Regions from separate parts of the Pantoea ananatis PA13 genome, predicted to be linked through region 1. Evidence: predicted binding sites of a transcription regulator. Region 1 holds the regulator's gene; the other holds the start of a gene.
What was found. The regulator Fur, encoded in region 1, represses iron uptake genes when iron is present. The targets are predictions, from matches to a motif close to ATAATAATGAGAACNACTATCAA.

Region 1 (5,718 bases):
CAACTGAAACGTGACAAAGGGCGCGGACTTCGTCGTGTCGAACTCAAAATGAACAGTGAAGCCGTTGAAGCGCTGAATATGCTGGCTGAGCAGCGCAATCTCAGCCGCAGCGAATTAATTGAACAAATGCTGCTGGCACAACTCAAACTGGACTCACGCGGGTAAACCGCACACAGAAACAAATGTCGCGGCTTTACACATTCCGCCCTTTTGCGCGGTCTGCTATCATTTGCTGAACAGGCTCCGGCATTCATTCTATCATCAGGATTTAAGAGGTTATTTTACCCATGGCAATCGTAGGCATCTTCTTTGGCAGCGATACCGGTAACACCGAAAACATTGCAAAAATGATCCAGAAACAACTGGGTAAAGACGTTGCAGAAGTTCACGACATCGCGAAAAGCACTAAAGAAGACTTAGAAGCCTTTGACATTCTGCTGCTGGGCATCCCCACCTGGTATTACGGTGAAGCCCAGTGCGACTGGGATGACTTCTTCCCGACGCTGGAAGAGATCGACTTTAACGGCAAGCTGGTTGCGCTGTTTGGCTGTGGCGATCAGGAAGATTACGCAGAGTACTTCTGTGATGCCATGGGAACCATTCGTGACATCATCGAACCTAACGGCGCCATCATCGTGGGCCACTGGCCGACCGAGGGTTACCACTTCGAAGCGTCAAAAGGCCTGGCTGATGACAACCACTTCCTGGGTCTGGCTATTGATGAAGATCGCCAGCCAGAGCTGACCAACGAACGCGTTGATAAATGGGTTAAGCAAATTTTTGATGAGCTGCAGCTCAAAGAAATCATTGAAGCCTGATCGCGCTGAGCTCAGTGTGGACGCAGGTTCACACTGGGCAAACGGCTTTTCCTATAAAAATAATAGCTACATTTTTGTAACTTTCCCCATTTAATCTGTAGAATACCCGCATCGATCATCTGCTTATTTCCCTGGAACTGAGATGACAAAACGCGAAATGCGACTCGTCCGCTTTCCATGCCATGCGCAGCGAACATCGCCGCTGGCGCATCGCAAGGACATCGGTTTTCATTTCAGCGCATCAGTTCTATAATGAGACGCAAATGAGAATGGCGGTCGATCGACATACAGGCTACGTGCCACAAGAGTGACTAAAGTAACAGGACAATATCCGCATGACTGACAACAATACCGCATTAAAGAAGGCTGGCCTGAAAGTCACATTGCCCAGACTCAAAATTCTGGAAGTGCTTCAGGAACCTGCATGCCATCACGTCAGCGCGGAAGATCTGTATAAACGCCTGATCGACATGGGCGAAGAGATTGGACTGGCCACGGTCTACCGTGTGCTTAACCAGTTCGACGATGCAGGCATCGTGACCCGCCACAACTTTGAAGGCGGTAAATCGGTGTTTGAGCTGACGCAGCAGCACCATCACGACCACCTGATCTGTCTGGATTGCGGTAAAGTGATTGAATTTAGTGACGAATCCATTGAGACGCGTCAACGTGAAATCGCGACCCGTCATGGTATTAAGCTCACCAACCACAGCCTGTACCTGTACGGCCACTGTGCACTGGGCGACTGCCGTGAAGACGAAACGCTGCACGACAAATAAGCGCTTTCGGGTACAAAGTAAAAAAGCCGATGTTCACATCGGCTTTTTTATTGCTGTCGCTCAGGTCACGAGCGTTTCCTGCAGGTAGCGCCAGCGTGGAACAGAGGTGGTGCAGTCCAGAATCGCCAGCGAAATACGGCTTTTATTTTCACCATTCATCATCTGCAGTTCGCGATACTGAATCGTCACTTCGTTCGCATGCTCAGAAAGAATTACATGCTCACTGGTCGCAATGCGCATCCCTTCCCTTGCCCCCTGCAGTCGTCGAAAAAGATCTTCAACCTGATCCAGATTCAGCTGTTTTCCCTGCGGCGTGACCATCTTAAAATCGGGATGAAAGTGCGAGAGCAGCAGATGAAAACTGTCGCTACCATCCCGAACATGATTAAAAATATGTTCAATAAGCTGATGTAACACGACAACGCTATGTTTGGCTTCCTGTGCAAAAAGTGTCATTTTTTCCTTTTAAACCCACAAACTGATACTTCAGAGGGTTAGCGTACCTGAAAAAAAAGAATTAACACTGGGAAATTTATTAAAAAAATTAAACTGAGAGCGGTTCCACAAAAATAAAATTAATACTCTGACTCTGCTCAGGAGAAACGTCGGTACTAAAAAAAATCGCCGCAATAAAAAAGGGCGATAAGTCGCCCTTTCGATTACCCTGCGGTCAACATCACACAGAAATTATTCGCCGATTTTCGCCCAGGTATCGCGTAAACCTACCGTGCGGTTAAACACTAACTGTGAAGGGGTTGAATAAACGCTGTCGGCACAGAAGTAGCCTTCGCGCTCAAACTGGTAAGGCGCGCTGGCCACCGCATCACGCAGGCCGGGTTCAACGAAGCCCTGTTTGACTTCCAGCGAGTCGGGATTAATCGTGGTCAGGAAATCGTCTGCCGCGCCAGGATTGGGTACGCTAAACAGGCGATCGTAAAGACGGAACTCAGCGGGCAGCGCATGTTCAGCGGACACCCAGTGAATCACGCCTTTAACTTTACGGCCGTCAGCAGGATCTTTGCTCAGCGTATCCACATCACAGGTGCAGTAGATGCAGGTGATATTGCCTTCTTCATCTTTCGCGATGCGCTCGGCTCGGATCACGTACGCATTACGCAGGCGCACCTCTTTACCCAGCACCAGGCGTTTATACTGCTTGTTAGCTTCTTCACGGAAATCGGCCCGATCGATCCAGATTTCGCGGCTGAACGGCACGTCGCGCGTCCCCATCTCCGGTTTGTTAGGATGGTTCGGCATGCTAAGCACTTCGTTATGGCCTGCCGGCAGGTTTTCCAGCACCAGCTTAACCGGATCCAACACCGCCATCGCGCGTGGCGCATTTTCGTTGAGATCGTCGCGGATACAAGACTCCAGCGAGGCCATTTCAACAATGTTGTCCTGCTTGGTGATACCAATACGCCGGCAAAACTCACGGATTGAGGCCGCGGTATAACCACGGCGACGCAGGCCGGACACGGTTAACATACGGGGATCGTCCCAGCCTTCCACATGCTTCTCACTGACCAGCTGCGTGAGTTTGCGTTTTGACATCACCGCATATTCAAGATTCAGGCGCGAAAATTCGTACTGACGTGGATGAACCGGAATCGTGATGTTGTCCAGCACCCAGTCATACAGACGGCGGTTATCCTGGAACTCCAGTGTACAGAGTGAATGCGTAATGCCTTCCAGCGCATCGGAAATGCAGTGGGTAAAATCGTACATCGGGTAGATGCACCATTTGTTGCCGGTTTGATGATGTTCAGCAAACTTAATGCGGTACAGCACCGGGTCGCGCATAACGATAAAGCTGGAAGCCATATCAATTTTTGCACGCAGACAGGCTTTACCTTCTGCAAATTCACCGTTGCGCATTTTTTCAAACAGGGCAAGGTTCTCTTCCACGCTGCGATCGCGGTATGGGCTGTTTTTACCCGGCGCGGTTAACGTTCCCCGGTATTCACGAATTTCTTCAGGGGTCAGTTCATCAACATAGGCAAGTCCCTTTCCGATCAGTTCAACCGCATACTGGTAAAGCTGATCAAAATAGTCAGATGAATAACGAACGTCGCCACTCCACGAAAAACCCAACCACTGCACATCACGCTTGATGGACTCAACAAATTCCATATCCTCTTTAACCGGATTGGTATCGTCAAAACGCAGATTGCACTCGCCCTGATAGTCTTGTGCAATACCAAAATTCAGGCAGATTGACTTAGCATGACCGATGTGCAGATAACCATTTGGCTCTGGCGGGAAACGGGTATGCACACTGCTGTGCTTCCCGCTCGCCAAATCCTCGTCAATAATCTGACGAATAAAGTTAGTTGGGCGGGCTTCAGCCTCACTCATCTCAAAATCCTCAACGCGTAGAAAGGGTGGTTTATACCACGTAATATCCGGGTATGATCCACAAAGCGTTGCAGAGAAACAACCGTTTGTTGGGCGTTTAAAATAAAAAAGGCAGGAATCGCTTCCTGCCTTTTGTTGTCGATACAGCGAATTAGCCTTTAATTTCATACAGCGGGGTTTCACCCGCGATCACCTGGCCCTGCGTCAACAGCGTTAATCCTGCGAAGTCTTCAATATTGCTGACCACCACCGGACTTATCATCGAGCGGGCATGAGCGTTGAGATAGTCAAGATCCATCTCCAGCACCGGCTGACCTGCCGTAACCTGAGCGCCCTCTTCCACTAAACGGGTAAAGCCCTGACCGCCCAGCGCCACGGTATCCAGCCCCATGTGCACCACGATCTCCACCCCATTTTCACTTTCCAGGCAGAACGCATGGTTAGTGTTAAAGATTTTCACCACGGTGCCCGCAATGGGGGCCACAACGCGCTTGTCGCTGGGTTTGATTGCCACACCGTCGCCGACCGCTTTACTGGCAAAAGCCTCATCCGGTACGGCATCCAGCGGCACAATTTCACCGCTTACGGGCGCCACTAAGGTCGCGATAACGCGTTTTTCACTGTTTAACACAGCCTGAGGTTTCACGTCGCTGGCCGCAGCGGGTGCGCTGGCGGTAGCGGCTGCAACCGGGCCTTTCACCAACACTTTTTTCATGGCCATGGCGATACTTTCAGCCTGTGTGCCGACGATTATCTGAACGCTCTGCTTGTTCAGGCGGATCACACCTGAGGCACCCAGGCGTTTCGCCACGCCTTCATTAACCTGCCCGGCATCCTTCACATTCAGACGCAAACGCGTAATGCAGGCATCGATCGCGGTTAAGTTGTCTGAACCGCCCACCGCGCCAATGTAACGACGCGCCAGAGATTCGGTCGCGCTCTCACCGTTGTCGGTAGTATCCACATTCACGTCATAACCATCGGTTTCATCGCCAGCAACCGCCAGTTCACGGCCCGGCGTCATCAGGTTGAATTTTTTGATGGTGAAACGGAACACAACATAGTAGATAACGAAGAACACCAGCCCTTGCGGAATCAGCATGTACCAGTGCGTCGCCAGGGGATTGCGGGATGAGAGCACCATGTCCACCAGCCCCGCGCTGAAACCAAAGCCGGCAATCCAATGCATGCTGGCAGCAATAAACACAGACAGACCGGTCAACACAGCATGGATGACATAGAGTACCGGTGCCACGAACATAAAGGAAAATTCCAGTGGTTCGGTAATGCCGGTAAAGAAGGCGGCAAAAGCCGCCGCCAACATGATCCCGCCGACCTTCGCCCGATTTTCAGGACGAGCACAATGGTAAATCGCCAGCGCTGCGCCGGGTAAACCGAACATCATGATAGGGAAGAAGCCCGCCTGATAACGGCCCGTGATGCCCGGAATAGCGGTGCCATTCGCCAGCGACTGTGCACCGCCGAGGAATTTAGGAATATCGTTGATGCCCGCGACGTCGAACCAGAACACGGAGTTCAGCGCATGATGTAAGCCCACCGGAATAAGCAATCGGTTGAAGAAGGCATAGACGCCGGCCCCTACCGATCCCAGCTTCTGGATATGCTCACCAAAGCTCACCAGACCATTAAAGATGACTGGCCAGATATACATCAGGATGAACGCGACCAGAATCATCAGGAACGAGACCAGAATCGGGACCAGACGACGGCCGCTGAAGAACGAGAACGCTTTGGGCAGTTCAACA
Region 2 (5,718 bases), 2.1 Mb from region 1:
ATACGTCTGGCGGATTCTACGGGGATGATGGCAACACTACGCAGTGGGCAGATTTATCCGGCGCGCTGGTGTTAATGGATAACCAGGTCTTTGCCGCAAACACGATCAATGATGCCTTTGTGGTGGTGAAAACCAACTACCCGGACGTCAATGTCCGCTATGAAAACCAGTCGATGGGACGTACCGACAGCAAGGGCTATCTGCTGGTGCCCTCCATCAGCAGCTATTACGCGGCCAAATACGATATCGATACGCTCGACCTGCCCGCCGACATGACCACCCCCAAAGTCGAGCAGCGTTTTGCCGTGAAGCGCCAGAGTGGATTTTTGCTGAATTTTCCGGTTGAGCGTTTACGCGCCGCCAGCGTGATTCTGTATGACAGCCATAACCAGCCGTTGCCGGTATCCAGCCAGGTGATCCGTCCCGGCCAGGCAACGGGCTACGTTGGCTGGGACGGTATCGCCTGGCTGGACGATCTCAGCGAACACAACCCAATTAAGGTCATCGCGCCTGACGGCCGAACCTGTAAAACCGAACTGACTCTGGCGGGTGGCCAGCCGCAGGCATTGAAAACCTACGGTCCGCTGACCTGTCCCCTGCCGCCGCTGCCCGACGGCGCACCGGTACCCAACCCCGAAAACGCGACAGCCGGAATAACACCATGAAAAACCTGATGCTGCTTTGCCTGCTGCTGCTACCCTCGCTGGGCTATGCCGCCTGTACCCTTCCCGCGTCCAGCGCCAGCTTTGGCACACAAACCACGTTTGTTGCCAATACCAGCGTCAGCACGACCTCCACCAACGCTAACGTTAACTGCGGATCAGGCACGGCCCTGACTCTGCTGAGTAATAATCAGATTACGTTTCAGCTGACCAGCGCCAGCAACACCAACGGCACGCGCGGCACGCTCAAGCGAAGCGGCGATACCGGTAGCGACAATATTCCGGTGCGGCTGTGTACCGACAGCGCCTGCGCCAATGAGCTGACCATTGGCGGATCGGCTTTTGTGTATAACTCGGCCACATTGATCAACCTGGCGGGATTACTCGGCAGCCTGAACTTCGCGATTCCGGTGTATTTACGCACCGTCGCCGGGCAAACCGTGGCGGCGGGCAGCTATACGCTCACCCTGAACATGACCGTCACCTATAACATCTGCACCTCTGTTTCCGCCCTGGGCGCTTGTCTGACCCCGCAGACCGGCAGCGGCGTGATCCCCATTACCGTGACCGTCGTTCTGAGCAATGACTGTACAGCGATTACCGCCCCCAACATTAGCTTTGGCAGCGCGCCGCTGGTCGCCAGCTTTGGGGCAATTTCGCAAACCATCAGTGTGTTATGCAGTAAAGGCAGTACCTATACCGTGGGCTTAAGCAATGGCAACAACGCATCAGGCAGCGTGCGCAACATGGCGAGCGGAACCAATCGTTTGAGTTACGAAATCTATAAAGGAACCAGTAGCGATCGCTGGGGGCCGAGTGGCACAGAACGGGTGGGCAGTGCGGCGGCCAATACCGTCAGCACCGATGGGCTGACGCGCAGCTATAACTACACTGCGCGCGTCCTCACCACGCAAAACACGCCGCCTGCGGGAAACTACAGCGACAGCGTGGTGGTGGATATTGCGTTTTAAAGGGATGTGCTGACCGGCGTGCTGCCGTGACGAGCGCGATACTGCTTAACCATGCGACCAATGAGCAGCGTACCAAACAGGCCACAGACGGCCGCAAAGGTCAGCCACACGCCCGGCATCGCCTTGCCACCTGTGGCGTGAATCAGATAGCTGGATACTGCTGGCGTAAAGCCTCCAAACAGCGCCGTTGCCAGGCTGTAGGCCATAGAGAAGCCCGCGGCGCGCACTTCCGCTGGCATAATTTCCGCCAGATAAACCACCATGGCGCCGTTATAGCTTGCGTAGAGAAAGGAGAGCCATAATTCCGCCTCGACCAGATGCGCGAAGCTGGGCGAGCCCACCATCCAGTGCAGCACCGGCCAGGCGGTGGCAATCATCAGCAAGGTAAACGTCAGCAGCAGCGGGCGACGACCTATGCGATCGGAGAGCGCGCCCATCACCGGTAGCCAGAACAGGTTCGAAATCCCGACAAACAGCGTCACCATAAACGCCTGGGTGTCGCTCATCATCAACACCGTTTTGCCGAAGGTGGGCGTAAAGGCGGTAATCATATAGAACATCACGGTGGTAGTGACGACCATCAGCATACCTGCCAGCACCAGCGCCCAGTTGCTGGCCACCGAACGCATAATTTCGGTCATGGCCGGGTGGTGTTTACGCTGACTGAAGGCTTCGGTTTCTTCCAGCATACGGCGGATATAAAACAGGAAGGGCACGATCAGGCAGCCCACCACGAAGGGAATGCGCCAGCCCCACTCGGTGACGTCATCATGAGAAAGCAGATGGTTCAGGCCCAGTCCCAGCAGCGCAGCGAATATCACCGCAATCTGCTGACTTCCGGATTGCCAACTGACAAAGAAGCCTTTGCGGCCTTTCGGTGCGACTTCGGCCAGATAGACCGACACGCCACCCAGTTCCACACCGGCTGAAAAGCCCTGCAGCAAACGCCCCAGCAGAATCAGAACCGGTGCCGCCGCGCCCAGCGTGGCATAACCCGGTACCAGTGCAATCGTGAGCGTGCCCAGCGCCATCAGGCCAAGCGTTAACAGCAGCCCTTTGCGACGACCATGGTGGTCGATGTAAGCCCCCAGAATAATGGCCCCCAGCGGACGCATCAGGAAGCCCGCACCGAAGGTCATCAACGTCAGCATCAGGGAAGAGAACGGATCGTCACCGGGAAAGAAGGTTTTGGCGATGGCCGTGGCGTAGTAGCCAAACACCATGAAATCGTACATCTCAAGGAAGTTACCACTGGTAACGTTGAAAATGGTTCTGGCCGCGCTGGCAGGCGGCTTTTGTAAAGTTTCACTCGGGTTCATCACGGCTTCCTTGGTTTTTTATCCGTTTTAGCCTGCGACAAGCCAGATTAATGTGACACCGATCACCATTGCAGTTTACAAGTCTATAAGTTTCCGTAACAAGAAATTAACAGGAGAGTTACAGCAGCATCTTTGCCTGTTATCAGGCGGAATGAGCAGAAGAAGATTCTGTGAAAACAGACATAAAAAAAGCGCGGCGGAATGCGCGCTTTTTAGCCGTGATAGCGTATTGACGAGGCGCGTTTACCACGCCTGAAGGCCCCGAATGTTGGCTGAATGCGTTGAGCGTTAAGCGTTGAGCGGGAAAGCCCGACCGGCTCCAATCGCTATTTCTTGACCGTTTCCATTCCCATCAAGCCAATTTTTAAATACCCGGCCGTGCGCAGTTCGTCCATCACGCTCATCAGGGTTTCATAATCGACAGACTTGTCCGCCTGGAAGAAGATCGTGGTGTCCTTGTTGCCTTCCGTCTGCTGGGTCAGCACGTTGATCAACGACGCTTTATTCACCACCTCGTTACCCACGTACAACTGCTTGTCGGCTTTGATCGAAAGGTAAACCGGTTTTTCCGGACGCGGTTGGGGCGCACTGGTGGAAGCCGGAAGGTTAACACGGACATCAACGGTCGCCAGCGGCGCTGCAACCATAAAGATGATCAGCAACACCAGCATCACGTCGATAAACGGCGTGACGTTGATTTCGTGCATTTCGCCATCTGTTTCGGCCTGGTCGTTTAATCGCATCGCCATAACGCTTACCCCAGACGCAGTTTTTGTGCGGCTGCCGGGCGGTTAACGTCAGGCTGGGCCAGGTTTCCCAGGTCGATATCGCGGCTTTGCAGCAGCATGATTTGCGCGGCCACATCGCCCAGCGAGGCTTTGTAGTTGGCGATCATGCGGGCAAACACGTTGTAGATCACCACGGCAGGAATGGCGGCAACCAGGCCAATAGCGGTAGCCAGCAAGGCTTCGGCAATGCCGGGGGCAACCACGGCAAGATTCGTGGTTTGCGTTTTGGCGATACCAATGAAGCTGTTCATGATGCCCCAGACGGTGCCGAACAGGCCGACAAACGGCGCGACCGAACCAATCGTGGCCAGGAAACCGTTACCGCGGCCCGCGTGACGGCAGAAGGCAGCCACCCGACGTTCAAGACGGAAAGCGGTACGCTCTTTGATCCCGGCGGTATCTTCAACGCCAGCAGAAAGTTCCAGCTCATTTTGCGCATCGTTAAGGAGTACCGCGCTGTGGCTGGCGGTTTTGAACTGCTGGGCAGCGCGCGCGGCATCATTCAGGTTGCGGGCTTCACCTAACGCCAGCTGCTCGCGCTTGAGGCGACGTTTGGCCGCGCTCAGCTCAGCATATTTACCGAAGAAAATTGCCCAGGTCACGACCGAGGCCAATAACAGACCAATCATGACCACCTTTACCACGATATCGGCATGCTGGTACATGCCCCATACGGAAAGGTCTGCTTGCATTAAGTCACTGGCTACCACGCTGCTTCTCCAACTTCATCTACTACATGGGTGCGGAATGAAGTGCCGATGATAGCAAAAAACAATCGAATTGATAGTGGTTCTCATTAGTATTTACAATCTTGCAGCCACTAATGACGGTGAGCCAGCACCTGAATAAGCCGCGCCTGCCCTGCCGTTTCTCTGGTCCAATCCTGACGGGATGACTGGCGTTGATCGTTTCGCCCCTGTTGGCGGCATCCCGCCCCAAAACGGTTAATTAGCGATCGCTCTCATAAAATAACTTTTTCGTTTCGATGAATGTGAAAATTATGTTGCAGCTAAAAACTGCCTACAGCAGGATAAGTAGAACGTTCTACTAAAACGTTCTACTTACAATAAAAACGCCAATAGGGGCGCAACATCGGGAAAACTCGGTATGACACTGCTATTAGGGTTGGTTAAATCGTTATCGAAGTTATCAATGATTGGTCGGGCGCTCATGCTGCCTATTTCGTTGCTGCCTGCCGCTGGCTTACTCCTGGCATTTGGTAATAAGTTCGAGTTACCGCTGATGATGAACGCCGGAGGGGTGATTTTTGATAACCTGCCGATGCTGTTTGCGATTGGCTCGGCTGTGGGACTGGCCGCCGAATCCGGGATAGCCGCACTTTCCGCCGCGGTTTCCGTCTTTGTCACCAACATCACCATTGGCACCATGCTGCATATCACTCCGGAAATGGCGGCCCAGGGAGGAAAATATGCCATGGTCGTCGGCATTCCGACGCTACAGATGGGCGTATTCGGCGGCCTTATCTGCGGCATCCTCGCCGCCTGGTGCTACAACCGCTTCCATACCCTGCAGCTCCCTGAGTTCCTGGGTTTCTTCTCGGGTAAGCGTTTTGTTGCCATTGCGACGGCATTTTTATCCTTTCTGCTCGGCCTGCTGATGCCCTATGTCTGGCAACATATTCAGGCGGGCATCGATGCACTTTCGGTGATCGTCAACGGCGATAATCAGGCGGCCTCCACCTTTATTTTTGGGCTGGTGGAGCGCGCCCTGATCCCGCTTGGCCTGCACCACATCTGGTATCCCTCGTTCTGGTACTCCTTCGGTGATTACGTCACCAAAACCGGCCAGGTGATTCATGGTGATCAAACCATCTGGTTCAAAATGCTGGAGGAAGGCGTGAAATCCTTTAGCAGCAACGGCTACCAAAATGCGGGCAAGTTTATGCAAGGTGAGTATCCGCTTATGCTTTTCGCCCTGCCTGCCGCCTGTCTGGCGATGTACCACGAAGCCCATACCA

Region 2: exbB (tol-pal system-associated acyl-CoA thioesterase) is a predicted target of Fur. The motif match lies at 4,521-4,543, and genes of this name have one in related genera.

What each region holds. Positions count from the first base shown of each region.
Region 1 is NC_017554.1:3,257,108-3,262,825, forward strand. It holds gene ybfE (LexA regulated protein) at 1-165, shown strand, start outside; gene fldA (flavodoxin FldA) at 288-818, shown strand; gene fur (ferric iron uptake transcriptional regulator) at 1,154-1,597, shown strand; gene PAGR_RS15350 (hypothetical protein) at 1,658-2,053, opposite strand; gene glnS (glutamine--tRNA ligase) at 2,285-3,952, opposite strand; gene nagE (N-acetylglucosamine-specific PTS transporter subunit IIBC) at 4,104-5,718, opposite strand, start outside.
Region 2 is NC_017554.1:777,316-783,033, reverse strand. It holds gene PAGR_RS03835 (fimbria/pilus outer membrane usher protein) at 1-665, shown strand, start outside; gene PAGR_RS03830 (Csu type fimbrial protein) at 662-1,633, shown strand; gene PAGR_RS03825 (MFS transporter) at 1,630-2,952, opposite strand; gene exbD (TonB system transport protein ExbD) at 3,279-3,701, opposite strand; gene exbB (tol-pal system-associated acyl-CoA thioesterase) at 3,707-4,432, opposite strand; gene PAGR_RS03810 (PTS transporter subunit EIIC) at 4,848-5,718, shown strand, end outside.